DNA from 2 places in the Brumicola nitratireducens FR1064 genome. Region 1 is predicted to be linked to the other one. Evidence: predicted binding sites of a transcription regulator. Region 1 holds the regulator's gene; the other holds the start of a gene.
What was found. Region 1 encodes NrdR, which represses ribonucleotide reductase genes. Its sites were predicted from a motif close to AAACACNANATNTNGTGTTT; they were not measured.
Positions count from the first base shown of each region.

Region 2: the regulator NrdR is predicted to act here: its motif matches at 5,856-5,875, upstream of nrdA (class 1a ribonucleoside-diphosphate reductase subunit alpha).

Region 1 covers NC_016041.1:1,199,386-1,209,352, reverse strand. Annotated here, with positions in the region: gene GNIT_RS05275 (phosphatidylglycerophosphatase A family protein) at 62-565, opposite strand; gene thiL (thiamine-phosphate kinase) at 565-1,539, opposite strand; gene nusB (transcription antitermination factor NusB) at 1,544-1,966, opposite strand; gene ribH (6,7-dimethyl-8-ribityllumazine synthase) at 1,967-2,443, opposite strand; gene ribBA (bifunctional 3,4-dihydroxy-2-butanone-4-phosphate synthase/GTP cyclohydrolase II) at 2,512-3,618, opposite strand; gene GNIT_RS05250 (riboflavin synthase) at 3,766-4,425, opposite strand; gene ribD (bifunctional diaminohydroxyphosphoribosylaminopyrimidine deaminase/5-amino-6-(5-phosphoribosylamino)uracil reductase RibD) at 4,458-5,660, opposite strand; gene nrdR (transcriptional regulator NrdR) at 5,660-6,109, opposite strand; gene glyA (serine hydroxymethyltransferase) at 6,207-7,463, opposite strand; gene lpxD (UDP-3-O-(3-hydroxymyristoyl)glucosamine N-acyltransferase) at 7,680-8,699, opposite strand; gene ettA (energy-dependent translational throttle protein EttA) at 8,952-9,967, shown strand, end outside.
Region 2 covers NC_016041.1:1,954,986-1,964,952, forward strand. Annotated here, with positions in the region: gene bamC (outer membrane protein assembly factor BamC) at 1-194, shown strand, start outside; gene purC (phosphoribosylaminoimidazolesuccinocarboxamide synthase) at 212-922, shown strand; gene GNIT_RS08430 (DsbC family protein) at 987-1,769, shown strand; gene yfaE (class I ribonucleotide reductase maintenance protein YfaE) at 1,929-2,183, opposite strand; gene nrdB (class Ia ribonucleoside-diphosphate reductase subunit beta) at 2,203-3,333, opposite strand; gene nrdA (class 1a ribonucleoside-diphosphate reductase subunit alpha) at 3,371-5,692, opposite strand; gene ubiG (bifunctional 2-polyprenyl-6-hydroxyphenol methylase/3-demethylubiquinol 3-O-methyltransferase UbiG) at 6,087-6,797, opposite strand; gene gyrA (DNA topoisomerase (ATP-hydrolyzing) subunit A) at 7,038-9,677, shown strand; gene serC (3-phosphoserine/phosphohydroxythreonine transaminase) at 9,765-9,967, shown strand, end outside.

The sequences.
Region 1 (9,967 bases):
GGCAATGCGATGTTTCCACATCGCATTTCACTCTGTTTTGCTTGCTGCATAATGTATTTAGCTAGGTGATTTGCGACGCAATATTAGGTAGTAGATAAAAGATCCCATGCAAGCAAGCACACGCCATGAGCCCAGCCACAATATCGTCAATCATAATGCCAAAGCCGCCATGGACGCGCTTATCAAAAACTCGAATAGGCCAAGGTTTTAAAATATCAAAAAATCGAAACAATAAAAAACCCAACAATAGAGAAAGTGGATTGATTGGAATTGCGATGAAGGTCACCATCATACCAGCAACTTCGTCCCACACAATCGAACCGTGATCGTGCATTTTCATATCGCGTGCTGTCTTGCCACAAAGATATATTCCCACTAAAAAACTTACTACAGCAATTGCTATAAAGACTTCTAAAGTGACAAAACTCATCGCGTATAAAATGGGAAGGGCTGCTAGAGAGCCAAAAGTGCCAGGCATTAACGGAATTAGACCACTCCCGAAGCCCAATGCTAAAAAGTGCACTGGATTTCTCATGCTAACTCGCTGACGTAGGGTTTTATCCATTAGGAAAAGTGCTCAAAGCCAATCTTTTTTGATTCAAATTCAAAAGGCTGCTCGTCTAAACGAAGATCAATCTTTCCTGCCGCACCCGTAATTTGCCCAATGCAGGTAACTGGAATATTATAACTTGCAAGCGCCGTTTCAATGTAAACTCTTTGCTCTTCTGGAACCGTAAACAACAACTCATAATCGTCACCAGCCGTCGCTGCATATGTGAGCGCGTCAGTTAGGTTTTCAATGTTTTTACCCAATGCCTCTGAAATAGGTAACTTATCAAGGTGCACTATAGCGCCAACTTCAGAGCGTGAAATGACTTGATGTAAGTCTTGAATAAGTCCGTCAGACACATCAATACACGAGGTTGCAACGCGCCGAAGCGTCGTGCCTGCAAGCACTCTGGGAGTTGGAAACCAATGCCTATTTTTCAAATAAGATGCGTGCTCAGCATTACTGACTATGACTTTATCGGTGAGAATATCTAAGCCTACGCCTGCATCGCCCAAACATCCCGTCACTAGCAACCAGTCGCTAGGCTCTGCACCACTTCGAGTTATTTGGTTGTCGTCTGGTATAAAACCTTGAGCGGTTATGGTAATGCTAAGAGGACCTTGAACCGTATCGCCACCGATGAGCTGGAATGAAAAATAGTGGCTTAAACTGTGGATTTTTTCTGAAAAAGCTTTCACCCAACTTTCATCAATACTGGGTAACGAAAGAGACAGGCTGATCCAAGCAGGCTCTGCACCCATTGCGGCGAGATCACTGAGGTTTACTGCAATCGCTTTGTGAGCGATTGCCTCTGGCGCCGTATCGGCGAGAAAGTGAACGCCTTCAACAAGCGTATCGGTGGTTGTCACAACACATTGGCCAGTAGGCACCTTCGTAACAGCAGCATCATCACCGATACCTAACAATACATCTTTGCGGACATAACCACCTTTTGCAAAGTAGTTACCAATCAAATCAAACTCTTTCACTACATTAGCTTCTTTCGTCTTTTCGAAGTGTCTTAACGGCTTTATCTAACACGCCATTGACAAACTTATGACTCTCTTCAGCGCCAAAGGTTTTGGCTAACTCAATTGACTCATTAATGACAACCTTAAAGGGCGTGTCAAAACGTTCAACGAGTTCTAATGTTGCTAATCGTAAAATTGCTTTTTCGACCGGATCTAGTTCTTCCGGCAAACGGCCGAGATACGGCTTGATAGCTTTATCTAACTCTTCTGTTCTTTCTGCGACTCCGCGCAACAGGGCTTGAAAGTACTCCATGTCGACTTTGTGCATGTCATTGGTAGTAGCAATACTAAGCTCTATTTGTTCGATAGGGTTGCCACTCATTTGCCAACCATACAAACCTTGAACTGCTAGCTCTCTAGCTTTACGTCGCGCGGCAGGTTTCACTTAGTTAGCCTCTTCAATAGCACTAATGACGTTTACCATTTCAAGTGCACACAAAGCTGCTTCTGCGCCTTTGTTGCCAGCTTTCGTTCCTGAACGCTCAATTGCTTGCTCTATGCTGTCTGTAGTGATAACCCCAAACGCAACAGGAATGCCAGCATCTAAAGATACTTGAGCCAACCCTTTGTTGCATTCACCAGCAACGAAATCAAAATGTGGCGTACCGCCACGGATCACTGCACCGATAGCAATAATCGCATCAAATTTATTTTTCTCAGCGAGTTTTTTAGCAGCGATAGGCAATTCATAGGCACCCGGCACTCGAACCACGGTGACGTCATCAGGATTCACTTCACCATGACGCTCTAGCGTATCTAATGCACCATCCAACAAACTCTCAACTACAAAACCGTTAAAGCGTGCTACAACAATGGCAAATTTTTTGCCAGTCGCTCGAATATTACCTTCAATCTCTATCATTTTTGCTCTCCAAAAAAATCGGCGCGAAGTATACCATAAGTCGCGCGAAGATTAATTGTTAAAAGGGTTTATTTTTCATCGTAAACGTATTCGACAACTTCAAGGCCAAAACCTGATAATGCCGAGTATTTAATTGGCTTGCTTAATAAACGCATTTTCTCTATACCTAGGCTTGCTAGTATCTGACTTCCCACGCCTACAGTGCGAGAAGAACCTTGCCATGCTTTACCTTCAGCAACTTCGCCGTTATCTTCTGCTTGAAACTGCTTCACTTGTGAAATGATGTCTTCTTTTTTACCAAGCAAAACTAATACACCACCCTCTTTATTAATGCGTTGCATCGACTCAGAAAGAGGCATCGAGCGATTCACTGCTCGCGTTGAGCTAAGTAAATCACTTAAGGTATTATGTAAATGCACTCGCACTAAGGTTGGTTTGCCTGCAACAATGTCGCCCTTTTTAAGCGCAAAATGAATTTGTTCATCAATTACGTCTTTAAAAGTAATGAGCTCAAAATCACCGTAAGCGGTAGGTAAATTGCAAGTTGCTACTTGTTCAATAGTCGTTTCGTTTAGGTTTCTATACTCGATGAGATCGGCAATCGTTCCTATTTTCAGATTATGTTTCTGGGCGAATACCTCAAGCTCAGGTCTTCTCGCCATCGTGCCGTCATCGTTGAGAATTTCAACAATTACTGAAGCTGATTGACAGCCAGCCATTCTGGCCAAATCAACACCGGCTTCTGTATGTCCAGCTCTATTTAACACGCCGCCTTCTTTCGCAATCAGAGGGAATATATGACCTGGCTGCACGATGTCTTTGGCAATAGCGTTTGGATTGACTGCTGCCAAAACTGTTCTTGCTCTGTCGGCTGCTGAAATACCCGTAGTTACGCCTTCTGCAGCTTCAATCGAAACAGTGAAGTTAGTGGAAAATTGAGCGTTATTGTTGTCCACCATCAACGGCAACTTCAACAATTTGCAGCGCTCTGCTGTCATGGGCAAACAGACTAGGCCCCTTGCATGGGTAACCATAAAGTTAATCGCTTCTGGCGTAACGTGCTCAGCAGCCATAATCAGATCACCTTCATTTTCTCGATCCTCGTCATCCATCAAAATAACCATTTTGCCTAGCTTGATGTCTTCGATAATTTCCTGTGTTGTGTTCAACGCCATTACATTTCTCTTCGTGTTTTTAAATATGGTGAAACTTCGATTATTTCATGTCTTTTTACTGGCTAGTTCTGCTTGCAACAATGAGCTAATGCCAAACGAATCTGTTTCAAGTTAGTGTATTTGAGTCGAGCTTTTGTAAAGCTCCCCCTATTTTAAATAACCATGCTCAGCTAAAAATGACATGCTGATGTCTTGTTTTTCTTCTTGTGCGGCTTTGTCACCGAGCATAAGTCTTTCTAGGTAACGCGCAATCACGTCAACTTCTAAATTGACTTTAGTTCCTTTTGCATAAGTGCCCATGACCGTTTCTTGCAACGTATGAGGGATTAGCCAAAGCATGAAAGCCGCCCCCTTAACTTCGTTTACTGTTAAGCTGACTCCGTCGACGGTAATTGAGCCTTTGTGCGCAATGTACTTAGCCAATTCATCCGGCGCTTTAACCCAGATTTCAACGTAGCGCTGATGGTCAGTAACCGAAAGCACTTCGCCCACACCATCAACATGACCACTCACAATGTGACCACCAAATCGGGTATCAGCACGCATGGCTTTTTCAAGATTAACGGCGCTGCCGCTACTGTAATCCGCAAATCCAGTATATTTTATGGTTTCAGAAGAAACGTCCACACTGTAAAAGTGCTCACCAAAATCAACAACCGTTAAACAAACGCCGTTAGTGGCGATGCTATCTCCTAAGGCAACATCGCTCATATCAAGCTTGCCTGTTTCAACTGTTAGGCGAATATCGTCGCCGTGATTGACCAAGGACTTAATCGTTCCCTTGGCTTCTATAATCCCAGTAAACATAAACCGACACTCCTACTACTTTTAATTTGTTGTTAGCTTTTAATAGATAAGCGAAGTTTTAGATCTTTCCCGACCTGAGTCACTTCTTTAAATTCTGTTTTAACTGCTTGCTCTATACTTGTTAATTGGCCAATGTTTACCGCACCTCTGGCATCAGAGCCGAGCAAAATTGGGGCTTGATAAATAATCAATTCGTTGACTAAATTGCTTTTCAACAATGCGCCTGACAGTGCGGCCCCAGTTTCAGTCCACACTCTGTTTATTTGCCTTTCAGCTAACACGAGCATTATAGCGTGTAAATCTAAATACTGCCGAGCTTCTGCAGATTGATGTTCTGTTGAGACCACCAGCGGCACTTGAATTTGCTCAATATTTTTAGCCGTTAATTGAAAGTTATGTTTGGCGTTGAAGACAATTACTTCGTGTTCATCTTGAAAGATTTGATAGTTATTATGCAGTCGGTTTTGGCCGTCAATAATGACCCTAACAGGCTGTGCAGCGCGCAGTTTGAAAAGCACACTTTCGAAAACAGGCAAAGCCGCATCGCGCACGTTTAATTTGGGATCATCTGCGATGACAGTGTCTGCACCACTTAAAATAGCGCAGCTAGAGGCCCGTTCTACCTGCACGTTAGCACGCGCCTCTGGCCCGGTAATCCATTTACTCTCACCGTTTTTCAATGCGGTTTTGCCATCGATACTGGTAGCGAGTTTGACGATCACATATGGCAAACTATGAGTCATTCGAAAATTGAACGCTGTGTTTAATTTTTGCGCTTCAGACTCCATCAAGCCTGTGTCTACTTGGATACCCGCTTCTTTTAACTGCGCAATCCCGTTATTCATGACTTGAGGGTTTTTATCAATGCTAGCAATAACAACCCGAGCGATTTGTGCTTCAATCAAAGCAAGTGCGCACGGTGGGGTCTTACCGGTATGACTGCAGGGTTCTAGCGTAACATAGGCTGTGGCGCCATGCGTTATAGGTTTATCCTGATGGACTGTTGGCTCATTTGCTGGGTTTTGGTGAGGAATAAATCCAGCGTTTATTAACGCATTAACTTCTGCGTGGGCCTGACCTGCCTTTTGATGGAAACCTTGACCAATCAACTGATTATTCTTGTCAACAATGACGCAACCCACATTTGGGTTGGGCATTGTTGAAAAACGTCCCTTTTGAGCCAATTTCAACGCCATTGACATCCAATGCGCATCGATTTTAGTGAATTTGGGCATTAATCACCTAGCTTAGCAATTTCTTCACCAAACTCACGTATGTCCTCGAACGATCGGTATACCGAGGCGAAACGGACATAGGCTACTTTATCCAGCTCTTTAAGCGCATCCATTATTAAACTGCCGACAAGCTCACTCTTAATTTCACGTTCGCCTGTTGCTCGCAGCGATGATTTAATACGAACAATGCAGTTTTCAACTTGTTCGGTGCTTACTGGACGTTTCTCTAGTGCTCTTTGTAGCCCAGCCCTCAGCTTGTCTTCATTAAAAGGCTCTCGCGAACCGTCTCGTTTAACAACACGAGGCATGACCAGTTCAGCAATTTCGAAAGTGGTATATCGTTCATGACACTCCAAGCATTCCCTGCGTCTGCGCACCTGAGCACCGTCGGCAACGAGCCTTGAGTCAATAACTTTAGTTTCTTGTGCGGAACAAAATGGACAAAACATGAGCTGACGCTCCAAAAATAAGCAAGGCCATACACATCAATGTATGGCCTGCAATTGAGCTAATTTTAAAAAACCTCTTTAACTAGCCGTATACTAACTAACCATATACTGGGAAGCGTTCGCATAGTTCTACGACTTCGCCTTTGACTCTTTCGATGACACTTTGATCATTGATACTGTCTAATACATCACACATCCAAGTAGCTACTTGGCCTGCTTCTGCCTCTTTAAACCCGCGTCTCGTAATAGCCGGAGTACCAATGCGTAAACCGCTTGTGACGAAAGGTGACCTTGGATCGTTAGGCACTGAGTTTTTATTAACGGTAATATTCGCGTTACCCAACGCAGCATCAGCATCTTTACCCGTGATATCTTTGTCTATTAAGTCTAGCAAAAATAAATGATTATCGGTGCCGTTTGACACAATCTTATAACCGCGCTCTTGCATGACCGAAACCATTGCTTTGGCATTTTTAAGCACTTGCTGCTGATAAGTTTTGAACTCAGGCTCAAGCGCTTCTTTGAACGCGACCGCTTTCGCAGCGATAACGTGCATCAAAGGTCCGCCTTGGTTACCTGGGAACACTGAGCTGTTAAACTTTTTATATAAAGTTTCATCGCCACAGGCTGATAAAATCAGACCACCGCGCGGGCCAGCCAATGTTTTGTGTGTCGTTGTAGTGACCACGTGTGCGTGAGGCAGAGGACTCGGATAAACACCCGCAGCAACTAAACCGGCAACGTGCGCCATGTCTACTAGTAAGTATGCATCCACTTTGTCTGCAATTTCGCGGAAACGAGCCCAGTCGACAATACCTGAATAGGCAGAAAAACCGCCGATGATTAGTTTAGGCTTGTGCTCAAGGGCAAGCGCCTCGACTTGGTCGTAGTCAATAATGCCGGTTTCTGGATGCAGTCCGTACTGAACCGCATTATACGTTTTACCCGAAAAGTTAACGTGAGAACCATGTGTAAGGTGACCACCGTCGGCCAAGCTCATGCCCAACACGGTGTCATTAGCGTTAATTAATGCCATAAACACGGCAGTGTTTGCCTGTGAACCAGAATGTGGCTGCACGTTTGCATAGTCGCAGTCAAATAACTGTTTAGCTCGTTCTATTGCTAATTCTTCGGCAATATCAACAAACTCACAACCGCCATAATAGCGCTTACCCGGATAACCTTCAGCGTATTTATTGGTAAGTTGCGAACCCTGTGCTTCCATAACTCGCGGACTGCAATAATTCTCAGACGCAATAAGCTCGATGTGGTGTTCTTGACGTTGGTTTTCGTTGTTTATTGCAGCAGCCAATTCTGGATCGAATTCTGCAATAGTCATTTTACTTGATAACATACGGATCTCCTACTGAGCTTGTTTTGCGTGCATATTTCACTTCGTCTCGTTACTTCAATCACAACACAAATAAGCGTTTGCTCTTGTTGTTAGTGCCGATGACAATATGAGGGACTAAAATGTGCGTATTCACCTAAAATTCAGACTCGATATTTTAAGCATTTTCAGGCGCTTGTATAGCGCTTTATTGGAATTAAATATAAGCAGTTGTAAAGCCTACTTATGCAGGCCTTCCAAGACTTTGACTCGTTCAACCAATTTATCGATTTGACGCAGTCTAACTGTGTTTTTCTGCCATTCTCGATTTAGTTGCACCGGCATGCCTGAAGAGTAGACTCCAGGCTGGGTAATCGATTTAGTCACCATACTAAAACCGGTTATTTGCACCTTGTCGCAAATATCAATGTGCCCATTCACAACACACGTGCCCGCTATCACCACATATTTGCCGATATTTGTGCTTCCGGCAATGCCAGTGCCACCGCAAATACAAGAATGATCACCGACCGTTACGTTATGCGCAATCTGCACTAAGTTATCAATAATGACATCGTTGCCAATCATTGTGTTGTCCAATGCACCTCGATCAATACAGGTGTTAGCGCCGATCTCACAGCCATCACCAATCACTACGGTGCCTGTTTGCGGGATTTTCACCCACACGCCTTTGTCATTTGCGTAACCAAATCCGTCAGAGCCAACAATCGTACCACTATGAATTGAAACTCGATTACCTAAAATCACGCGATGATAAATCGTGACATTCGCCCGCAAATTCAAGTCATCGCCTATCTTAGCGCCTTGGCCAATGACAGTATTCGGACCAATACGCGCATTTTTGCCAATCGTCACGTCTCTTTCAATCACAACGCCCTGCGCAATACTCGCGTTTTCGCCAATTTCAGCAGTAGGATGAATGCTAGCAAGCTCGGAAATACCGCTGTCGGGTACCGGAGTAGAATCCAACAACTGAGCAATTTTCGCGAAAGCAACATAGGGGTCAGAGTGAATTATTTTATTGGTTGAACAAAATTCCGCGTCGGCTTCCTTTAAAATCACGGCGCTCGCTTTTGTATTGGCCATGGCATTTTTGTATTTCGAATTGGTCAAAAATGACAGCTGTCCTTTTTTAGCCCCTTCTAAAGTGCCCATGCTAGTGATGATGGCGTTTGGATCGCCCTGTAGCTCGCCCCCAATATGTTGTGTGAGTTCTTGCAGAGAGTAAGACGCTGGCATAAGGCTCCTTATAATTGTTTTGAATTTTACGATTTTGTGTTTTTTATTGATGATATCACAGATATTTACTAGTACTTAATTACCAAAGTCCTTACAATTCAGACACTGATATTCGGATTATCACATTCGGGTTAACGTGCCGCTATTAATACACTCAAGCTAGTGTACTCGTATTCGTAAAATGGCTCGTTAAAACGTGTTTTATCTCTGAATTAATGCAAAATCTCAACAAAAAGGTTAAAAGAGAGAACTATGGCTCAATATGTATATAGCATGCATAGAGTGGGAAAAATTGTCCCACCTAATCGTCAAATTCTTAAGAATATTTCCCTCAGCTTCTTCCCTGGCGCCAAAATTGGCGTTTTAGGTTTAAATGGTTCTGGTAAGTCGACACTGCTGCGCATTATGGCTGGCCTTGACACCGATATTGAAGGTGAAGCAATTCCTCAAACGGGGCTAAAAATAGGTTATTTGCCGCAAGAACCGCAGCTAGATGAAAGCAAAGACGTCAGAGGCAACATTGAAGAAGCCGTCGCCGATGTAGCTCATGCATTAAAGCGACTTGATGAAATATATGCAGCTTATGCGGAGCCAGATGCCGATTTCGATGCACTAGCGCAAGAGCAAGGTGAAATGGAGGCCATCATTCAAACCAAAGATGGTCACAATTTAGAAAACGCATTAGAGCGTGCTGCCGATGCTTTGCGTCTTCCTCCTTGGGATGCTGACGTAAGTAAGCTCTCAGGTGGTGAAAAACGCCGCGTTGCATTGTGTCGTCTATTGCTAGAAAAACCTGAAATGCTACTACTTGATGAACCAACCAACCACTTAGATGCGGAATCGGTAGCTTGGTTAGAACGTTTTCTACATGACTATGAAGGCACTGTTGTGGCCATTACCCACGATAGATATTTCCTTGATAATGTTGCTGGTTGGATACTTGAACTTGACCGTGGCCAAGGTATTCCATGGGAAGGTAACTACTCGAGCTGGTTGGAACAGAAAGACGCACGCTTAGCACAAGAAGAGCGCACTGAAAGCGCACGTCAAAAATCTATCAAGCAAGAGCTTGAGTGGGTTCGAAGCAATCCCAAAGGCCGTCAAGCTAAAAGCAAAGCCAGAATGTCGCGCTTTGAAGAGCTGAATACTGGCGATTATCAAAAACGTAACGAAACGAATGAATTGTTCATTCCACCTGGTGAGCGTTTAGGTGACAAAGTCATTGAAGTGACTAACTTGAGAAAGTCATATGGCGATCGCTTATTAAT
Region 2 (9,967 bases), 760 kb from region 1:
GGTCAGGACTTTTTGGCTCTGAAGATAAATTAGACATTGAAAAAAACGAGTACCGTCTGCAGTTAGGTGGGGTTGGCGAAAAAACAACAGTGACTTTCATGGATAATGAAAGCAAGCCGTTTGACGCTAAAAGAATCACAAAAATATTTGCGCCATTTAAAGACTTTATGGGCAATGAAGATTTAGATATTTAGGCTTAGGAATTCTTTGTATGCAAAAACGAGATGAATTATATCGTGGTAAAGCGAAAACAGTTTTTTTAACTGACGAAGCTGACAAGCTGGTTTTATATTTTAGAAATGACACTTCGGCTTTTGACGGAGAAAAAATTGAACAACTTGAGCGTAAAGGCGAAGTTAATAATAAATTTAATCATTTCATCATGCAAAAGCTGGAAGCCGCTGGAATAAAAACGCAGGTAGAGTCGTTGCTTTCAGACACTGAATGTGTTGTAAAAAAACTGAATATGATCCCTGTCGAATGTGTGGTGAGGAACATTGCCGCGGGCTCAATGGTTCGCAGGCTTGGAGTGGAGGAGGGACTTGTTTTAGACCCTCCGACGTTTGAGTTTTTTTTGAAAAATGATGCGCTCCACGATCCAATGGTGAATGATTACCACATAACAGCATTTGGTTGGGCCACACAAGAACAAATCGACGAAATGAAACGCCTGACCTTTGCGGTTAACGACGTCCTAAAACCGTTATTTGAAAAAGGCGGAATGTTACTTGTAGATTACAAATTAGAATTTGGTCTATGTAACGGCGAGTTAATTTTGGGCGACGAGTTTACCCCTGACGGCTGCCGCCTGTGGGATAAGGAAACGCGCAAAAAGTTGGATAAAGACAGATTTAGACAGGGTTTAGGTTCAGTCGTTGAATCGTATATCGAAGTTGCTAAAAGGATTGGCCTCGACCTGTAGCTGCTTCCCAATAATGATTGCCATAAAAGAGTACCTGAAGGTGCTCTTTTTTTAAGGAAAAAATATGATTAGAAAACGTTTATTAGTAATTGCCGCCATCTCAAGTATGTTGAGCAGCGTCACTTATGCGCAGGAGAGTGACCTACAACAAGTAGAGAACAATTTGAAGAGCGTAAATGCACAATTTGCAAATTCTGCAGTTGTCGTAATGCGTGAATTGAGTGATGAAAAGCTGCCCGGTTTATACGAAGTAACCATCGACGGTCAATCGCTTGTGGTTACAAAAGATGGTACAAGAGCAGTTTTAGGAGAGCTGTTTGATCTGCAAAAAATGATCAACCTGACTCGAATAGAAAAGCAGAAAGGACAATTAGTGCTTGTTCAACAAGAGATTGCAAAGCTAAGTGAGAGTGATTTAGTCACTTATCCTGCAAAAGGCAAATCAATAGGCCAACTTTATGTGTTTTCAGATACTACCTGCGGCTACTGCAAGAAACTGCATTTAGAAGTTGAAGATTATCAAAATGCAGGTATTGACGTGAAGTATATTCCGTATCCAAGAAGTCAATTAGTTGATGGTCAACCTGCATTTGAAAATATGAAACAGGTTATGTGTGCTAAAGACAAAACGGAGGCCATGACCAAAATCAAAGCGGGTACTGATAATGGCGAATTTGTGCAAGAAAGCTATAACGCAGCCTGTGTTGAAAGTATCAGAAAAGGACAAATGGCTGGCCGTACTGTTGGATTAGAGGGCACCCCGTTCATGTATTTAACGAAAGGTGCTATTCAGATAATTCCTGGATATCAATCTTCAGAGAATATCATTCCTTTGTTCACCAAATAAATTAATGCGTAATCTACAGGTTTAGCTTAAAACCGTTTATTGAGGATATGGCTCCAGTGTTTACTGGCATTGATGCGATAGCGGTTTTTTTGTATTAATATCTTTATTATCAGGCTTAGTGCGATATTAAGTTGCAATTGCTTAGAGTGCAGCTGGGGTTTAATAAAGTTTTATCTGTATGTCGCTAATGGGTTTGCAACAGCAGGGTAGGATTTCATCATCGTCGATAAATGCGAGTGGGTCCGTAAGGTACTCTACATCGCCTGAAATGAGTTTGGTGCGACACGCTCCGCAATAGCCCTCGCGGCAATGAAAGTGCACGTCAATGTTTTGTTGTTCGAGGTGAGACAACAACGAGTCTTCGTTATTTGAGCAATTAAAAGGGTCCGAGTCGTCGACTCGGACCTGATACATTCCTGATTTTTCTGACACTTTAGAGTTCGAATGCCTCGAAATCATCTGAGGCAACTTCACTGTCAATCTGACCAACGAGGTAGCTACTGATTTCAGTTTCCTGAGGAGCAACCTGCACGTTGTCAGAACTAAGGTAGTTATTCATCCAAGGTAGTGGGTTACTTTTTATATCAAATGGCTGTCCCATGCCAATTGCGGCCATTCTGTGGTTCGCAATGTATTCAACATACTGGCAGAGTATTTCCTCATTCAGTCCTAGCATTGAGCCATTCTTGAATAAGTAGTGTGCCCACTCTTTCTCTTGCTCGACCGCTTTCAAGAAAATAGCTTTTGCTTCTTCTTGGGATTCGGCAGCAATTTCAGCCATTTCCGGATCATCTTTACCTTTTGCCCACAAATTAAGAACGTGCTGGGTAGAGGTTAAGTGAATGTTTTCATCGCGCGCAATCAGGCGAATTATTTTGGAATTACCTTCCATTAATTCACGCTCAGCAAATGCGAACGTACATGCAAAGGAGACATAGAAACGAATAGCCTCAAGTGCGTTAACTGAGTTCATGCATAAGTACAGCAGTTTTTTCAACTCACGCATGTTAATGACGTGAGTCTTGCCGTCAATTACGTACTCACCTTCGCCCTGTGTCTGCCACAACTGTGTGGCATAGATAAGATCGTCATAGTACTTTGAAATATCACTCGCGCGTTTCTTTATTTCTTCGTTTACAACGATGTCATCAAAAATGGCACTTGGGTCAGAAAAAAGATTACGTAAAATGTGCGTGTACGAACGTGAATGAATGGTTTCAAAGAAAGACCACGTTTCGATCCAAGTCTCTAACTCTGGAATTGAAACGATCGGCAAAAACGCAATGTTAGGGCTACGACCTTGAATCGAATCAAGCAAAGTTTGATACTTCAAATTTGACGTGAAAATGTGTTTTTCCGCATCGGAGAGCTTTTGAAAATCCATACGGTCTTTGCTGACGTCCACTTCTTCTGGGCGCCAGAAAAACGATATTTGTTTTTCAATTAGCTTCTCAAAAATGGGATGCTTTTGTTGATCATAACGGGCAACGTTTACCGGGTTACCGAAAAACATAGGCTCAATCATCGTATTGTTGCTTTCTTGATTAAAGGTTGTGTATTTCATTGTTTTATTTTTCACCTATTGGTTTAATCAAATGAGTCTAAATTTTACAAGCACCGCCAGCACAATCATCATCCTCTTCTATAATGACTTCTTGAGCGGGTTTAGATGTAGCTTCTTCAACATAGGCTTTGTCAGTATTGTCAGAAGCACCATCTCTGGTGTTGTGATAATAAAGCGTCTTAATACCCAGCTTATAGGTTGTTAGTAGGTCTTTTAACAGCACCTTCATCGGTACTTTGTTGCCTTCATATTTACCCGGATCATAGCTGGTGTTTGCCGAAATAGCCTGATCAATAAATTTCTGCATGATAGCAACCAACTGCAGGTAGCCGTCGTTCGACTTAAGTTCCCAAAGCAGCTCGTAATTATCTTTCAGACGCTGATATTCCGGAACAACCTGTTTTAAAACACCGTCTTTACTGGCCTTTATACTGATATGCCCGCGTGGTGGTTCAATGCCGTTAGTTGCATTTGATATTTGTGATGATGTTTCTGAAGGCATAAGTGCCGATAAAGTGCTATTTCGTAAACCGTGCTTGACGATATCATCGCGCAGGGTATCCCAATCGTAGTGAAGGGCTTCGTTACAAATGCCATCAACGTCCTTCTTGTAGGTATCAATGGGCAATAAGCCTTGCGAATAAGTCGTTTCATTAAACTTAGGACAAGCACCTTTCTCTTTGGCCAATTCCATTGATGCCTTTAGCAAATAATACTGCATTGCTTCGAAGGTTCTATGGACTAAACCGTTAGCACTATGGTCACTGTATTTAACGCCGTTCTTAGCAAGGTAATAAGCTAAGTTGATAACACCTACACCCAATGTACGTCTGCCCATTGTAGCGTTATACGCTGCAGGTACAGGGTAATCTTGATAATCTAGTAAACTATCAAGTGCACGCACCGCGAGGTCAGATAACTCTTCAAACTCGTCTAAGCTCTTGATTTCACCTAGATTGAATGCTGACAATGTACAAAGCGCAATTTCACCTTCTTCGTCATTGACGTGAGAGAGTGGTTTAGTTGGCAATGCAATTTCTAAACATAGATTGCTTTGACGCACAGGCGCTAATTTAGGATTGAAAGGGCTGTGGGTATTACAGTGATCAACATTTTGTAAATAAATTCGACCCGTGCTTGCACGTTCTTGTATGAATAAGCTAAACAGTTCAATCGCTTTTATTCTCTTTTTACGAATGCTGTCATCAGCTTCATATATGCAATACAAGCGCTCAAACTCGTCTTGATCGGCAAAGAATGCGTCGTACAAGCCAGGAGTATCCGATGGGCTGAATAATGTGATGTAATCATCTTTTATCATTCGCGTGTACATCAGTTTATTGAACTGTACGCCGTAATCTAGGTGGCGAACTCTGTTTTCTTCAACACCACGGTTGTTTTTCAATACCAGCAAAGATTCAACTTCCATGTGCCATAGCGGGTAGAAAAGTGTTGCTGCGCCGCCACGGACACCGCCTTGAGAGCAGCTTTTGACAGCCGTTTGAAAATGCTTGTAAAAAGGAATACAGCCCGTGTGGAAAGCTTCACCACCTCTGATAGGACTGCCAAGAGCTCTAATTCGGCCCGCATTAACCCCGATACCAGCGCGCTGACTCACGTACTTCACAATAGCGGAAGCAGTTGCGTTAATGGAATCCAAGCTATCACCGGCCTCTATTAAAACGCAGGAGCTAAATTGACGAGTTGGCGTTCTAACACCCGCCATTATTGGTGTAGGAAGAGACAGTTTAAACGTTGAAGCTGCGTCATAGAAACGCTTGATATAATCCATGCGAGATTCCGCTGGATACTTTGCGAACAAACACGCTGCGACAAGAATGTACAAAAACTGAGCGCTTTCATATATCTCGCCAGTGACACGGTTTTGGACAAGATATTTGCCTTCTAGCTGTTTGACGGCTGCATAGCTGAAATTCATGTCGCGCCAATGGTCAATGAAGTTATCCATTTCTTCAAACTCTGCTTGCGTGTAGTCCTCTAGCAAGTGTTCGTCATATTTCTTGGCGTCTACCATTTTCTTTACGTGGGTATAAAGCGCTGGCGGTTCGAATTGCCCGTAAGCCTTCTTTCGAAGATGAAAGATAGCTAAACGTGCCGCTAAATACTGATAGTCAGGCGCGTCGGTTGAAATTAAATCTGCAGCAGATTTAATTAGTGTTTCGTGGATCTCTGCTGATTTTATACCATTATAAAACTGAATCTGAGCTTTGATTTCAACCTGTGAAACTGACACATCAGAAAGCCCTTTGGCTGCCCATGCAACGACTTTGTGGATTTTGTCTAATTCTATCGGTTCTTGTGTGCCGTTTCTTTTTGTCACTAGAAGAGTATTGTTCATTATTTATTATCGCTCTTTGGTCTGCGCCTAGTTGTATAGCGTGATTTAAATTCCTTTAAACACTTGCCTTATTAACACCGCGTTATTAAGTATGGCTTTATACACTTATTTGCTAGTGCTGGGTAGTGAATGAACACAAGATAGTGTTGTTTTGACTTTGTTGCAACCCAACATATAGTGTTTTTCTAACAAATGGGCACTAGCGCTTTTTTCGGTTAGTAGTGGCTAACGTGAACGAGACCAAATTGGCAAGCTTATGGAGGATGCAACTGAATTATTTTAATTTATTTTCTAGTAAAATAAATTAATCTAAAAAGCGTTTGTTTATACTTATTTGTTTTAATGAAATCGGGTATCTAGTGTTGATTTATTAAAAAGCCACTAGATATAGTGGCTAAAGCGGTTTTTCACAATACAAGATATAATTCACATCAACGTTTTTGTTTGACAGGTAATAGGTATTATTGAGCGGATTTAGATGTAGGCCCGTGATTTCTTTTGGAACCAAAGATGTGCTGTCTATCCATCGAGTCATTTCAGCCGGCGTAATGAACTTCTTATGATTGTGCGTGCCTTTTGGCACTAAATTCAGCACATATTCAGCGCCCAAAATAGCCATGACCCATGATTTCAAGTTTCTATTGATAGTAGAGAAAAATATGCGTCCTCCTGGCTTCACAATATCGGCACAAGCTCGAATAACTGACGCGGGGTCGGGAACATGCTCTAACATCTCTAAACAGGTTACAATGTCTTTACTCGCGGGAAATGCCCGAGCAAAATCTTCGGCACTAGTTAACTTATAATCCACGCTTACGCCCGATTCCAGACCATGCAACTTAGCGACGTCTAAAGAATCTTTTGCCAAATCGATACCGGTCACTTGTGCGCCAGCTCTAGCCATAGACTCAGCTAAAATGCCGCCGCCACATCCTACATCTACTATCTCTTTTGAAGCTAAACCTTGTGACCTTTCTTCTATAAAGGAGAGTCGTACCGGATTTATATCATGAAGTGGTTTAAACTCACCGTTAAGGTCCCACCATTTGGAAGCTAGAGCGGAAAACTTCTCTATTTCATTGTTATCAACATTAACTGTGGTCATGTTATCCCCAAAGAATTCTTGTTATTTCAGCCTTTAATGCAGTTAAGTGTATCAACTGACAATTTTTATAGGAATTATTATGACATACATCTACATATTCCACAGTCTTAATGATAATATCTATATGCCAACCTTGGCTAAAATAACAAGTGAGCCATTTACGTCAGGTCAACGTCTATTTATAGAATGGATAGCATCAGTTGATAAATGCTCTACAAATAATAAAGGACAGTGCAGTTCATGACTGATAACGCTAAAGAAATCCTGCCGATTAATATCGAAGATGAATTAAAAAACTCTTACCTCGATTATGCGATGAGTGTCATCGTTGGTCGTGCTCTTCCCGATGTAAGAGATGGCTTAAAACCAGTTCATAGACGCGTTTTATTTGCGATGAACGAGTTGAAAAATGATTTCAACAAGCCCTACAAAAAATCAGCCCGTGTCGTCGGCGACGTCATTGGTAAGTATCACCCTCACGGTGATTCAGCGGTGTACGACACTATTGTTCGTATGGCGCAACACTTTTCATTACGCTACATGCTGGTAGACGGTCAAGGAAACTTTGGTTCTGTTGATGGTGATTCAGCTGCAGCAATGCGTTATACCGAAATTCGCATGTCTAAAATTGCACATGAATTGTTAGCAGATTTAGAAAAAGAAACCGTTAATTTTGTACCTAACTACGATGGTCAGGAACATATTCCTGAGGTATTACCAACTAAAGTACCTAATCTGTTAGTTAACGGTTCTTCTGGTATCGCGGTTGGTATGGCGACGAACATTCCGCCTCACAACCTCACAGAAGTCATCAATGGCTGTATCGAATTAATTAATAACCCTGAATTAAGTATTGATGAATTATTGGAAATTATTCCGGGTCCTGATTTCCCAACTGCAGCGATAATAAGTGGCAGAAAAGGTATCGTAGAAGCTTATAAAACAGGGCGTGGTAAAATTTATCTTCGCGCTAGAGCTGAAATCGAGCAGGAAGATAACGGTAAAGAGACAATTATTGTCCACGAATTACCTTATCAGGTAAATAAAGCACGTCTTATTGAAAAAATAGCGGACTTAGTTAAAGAAAAACGAATTGAAGGTGTTTCTGCACTGCGTGATGAATCCGATAAAGACGGTATGCGCATCGTTATCGAAGTTAAACGTAATGAGTCAGGTGAAGTACTGCTTAATCATTTGTACGCTAATACTCAGCTACAAACCGTGTTCGGCATCAATATGGTTGCCTTGGACAACAAACAGCCTCGTATTTTTAACCTGAAAGATATCTTGCAGAAATTCGTTCTGCATCGTCGTGAAGTAGTTACCCGAAGAACTGTTTTTGAGCTGAAAAAAGCACGCGACAGAGCTCATATTCTTGAAGGTTTGGCCATCGCGCTAGTTAATATCGATCCTATTATAGAATTGATTAAAGCATCTCAAAGCCCATCAGACGCTAAGAAGTCACTAATATCTCAAGGTTGGGATTTAGGAGACGTCGCTGAAATGCTATCAAGAGCAGGGAATAACGCAGCTCGTCCTGATTGGTTGGCACCGGAATTCGGTATTCGCGACGGGCAGTATTTCTTAACGGAAGAACAAGCTCAAGCTATTCTTGACTTACGTTTGAATAAACTAACCGGTCTTGAGCACGATAAGATCCTCGACGAATACAAAGCGTTACTTGATACGATTGCAGAGTTGTTACACATTTTGGCAAGTTCAGAGCGATTAATGGAAATCATTCGCGAAGAATTAGAAGCGGTGCGTGATGAATTTGGTGACGAGCGTCGTACGGAGATCACCGCGGCGACTCACGATATTGATATTGAAGATTTAATCGAGCGTGAAGACGTTGTGGTTACCCTGTCGCGTGAAGGTTATGTGAAGTATCAGAAACTGTCTGATTATGAAGCACAAAGACGTGGCGGTAAGGGTAAGTCGGCAACGAAGATGAAAGGCGAAGATTTCATCGAGAAATTATTGGTTGCGAATACTCATGACCATATTCTTTGTTTCTCAACGAGAGGCAGACTATATTGGCTTAAAGTTTATCAATTACCATTAGCGAGCAGAAATGCCCGCGGTCGTCCGATTGTGAATATTCTGCCCTTAGAAGAAGGCGAGCGCATTACTGCCATATTGCCTATTCAAGAGTTTGAAGCGGGCAAATTTGTGTTTATGGCCACAACTAACGGCACCGTTAAGAAAACCGAATTAACTCAATATTCACGTCCAAGAGCAAACGGCATCATTGCTGTGAACCTTAACGATGGAAATGAATTGATAGGTGTTGATTTAACGGATGGGGAAAGCGAAATTATGCTGTTCTCTGACGCCGGCAAAGTCGTTAGATTCAGCGAAGACCAAGTACGTCCAATGGGCAGAACAGCAACGGGTGTTCGCGGTATTCGTCTAATGGAAACCGAAAAAGTTGTTTCTCTCATTGTGCCTAAGGGCGAAGGAGATATTTTAACTGCAACTGAAAACGGTTTTGGAAAACGCACGCCAATAGAACAATATCCAGCGAAGAGCAGAGCAACCAAAGGCGTTGTTTCTATAAAAGTTTCTGAGAGAAATGGTTTAGTTGTTGGCGCTATTCAAGTGGACGAAAGCAAAGAAATCATGCTAATCAGTGACCAGGGTACGCTAGTGAGAACACGTGCTTCTGAGGTTTCTACCGTTGGCCGTAATACCCAAGGTGTTCGATTAATTAGAACAGCTGAAGATGAGCTAGTAGTTGGTCTACAGCGTATTGATGAACTTGAACAAGAAGACTTGGAAGATATAGACGGAGAATCAGTTGAAGTAACGGCAGAGTCTGCTGAAACCGATTCATCTGTCGAAGCACCTGACGCGGATACGCCAAGCGATTCAGAATAAGCATTAATTCCGCAGTAAGGTAATTAATTGTAGAGTATAGATAAGCGGCGTTTTGCCGCTTATCTTGTTTTTGGAAGATGAAAATCAATGCAAAATATATTTAATTTTAGTGCTGGTCCAGCAATGCTTCCGCAAGAAGTTATGCAACAAGCCCAAGAGGAACTTATCAATTGGCAAGGCTTAGGCACGTCAGTGATGGAAGTCAGTCATCGTGGTAAGCCTTTTATCGAAGTTGCTGAACAGGCCGAAGCTGATCTGCGGGAGTTATTGCAAATACCGGCTAATTATAC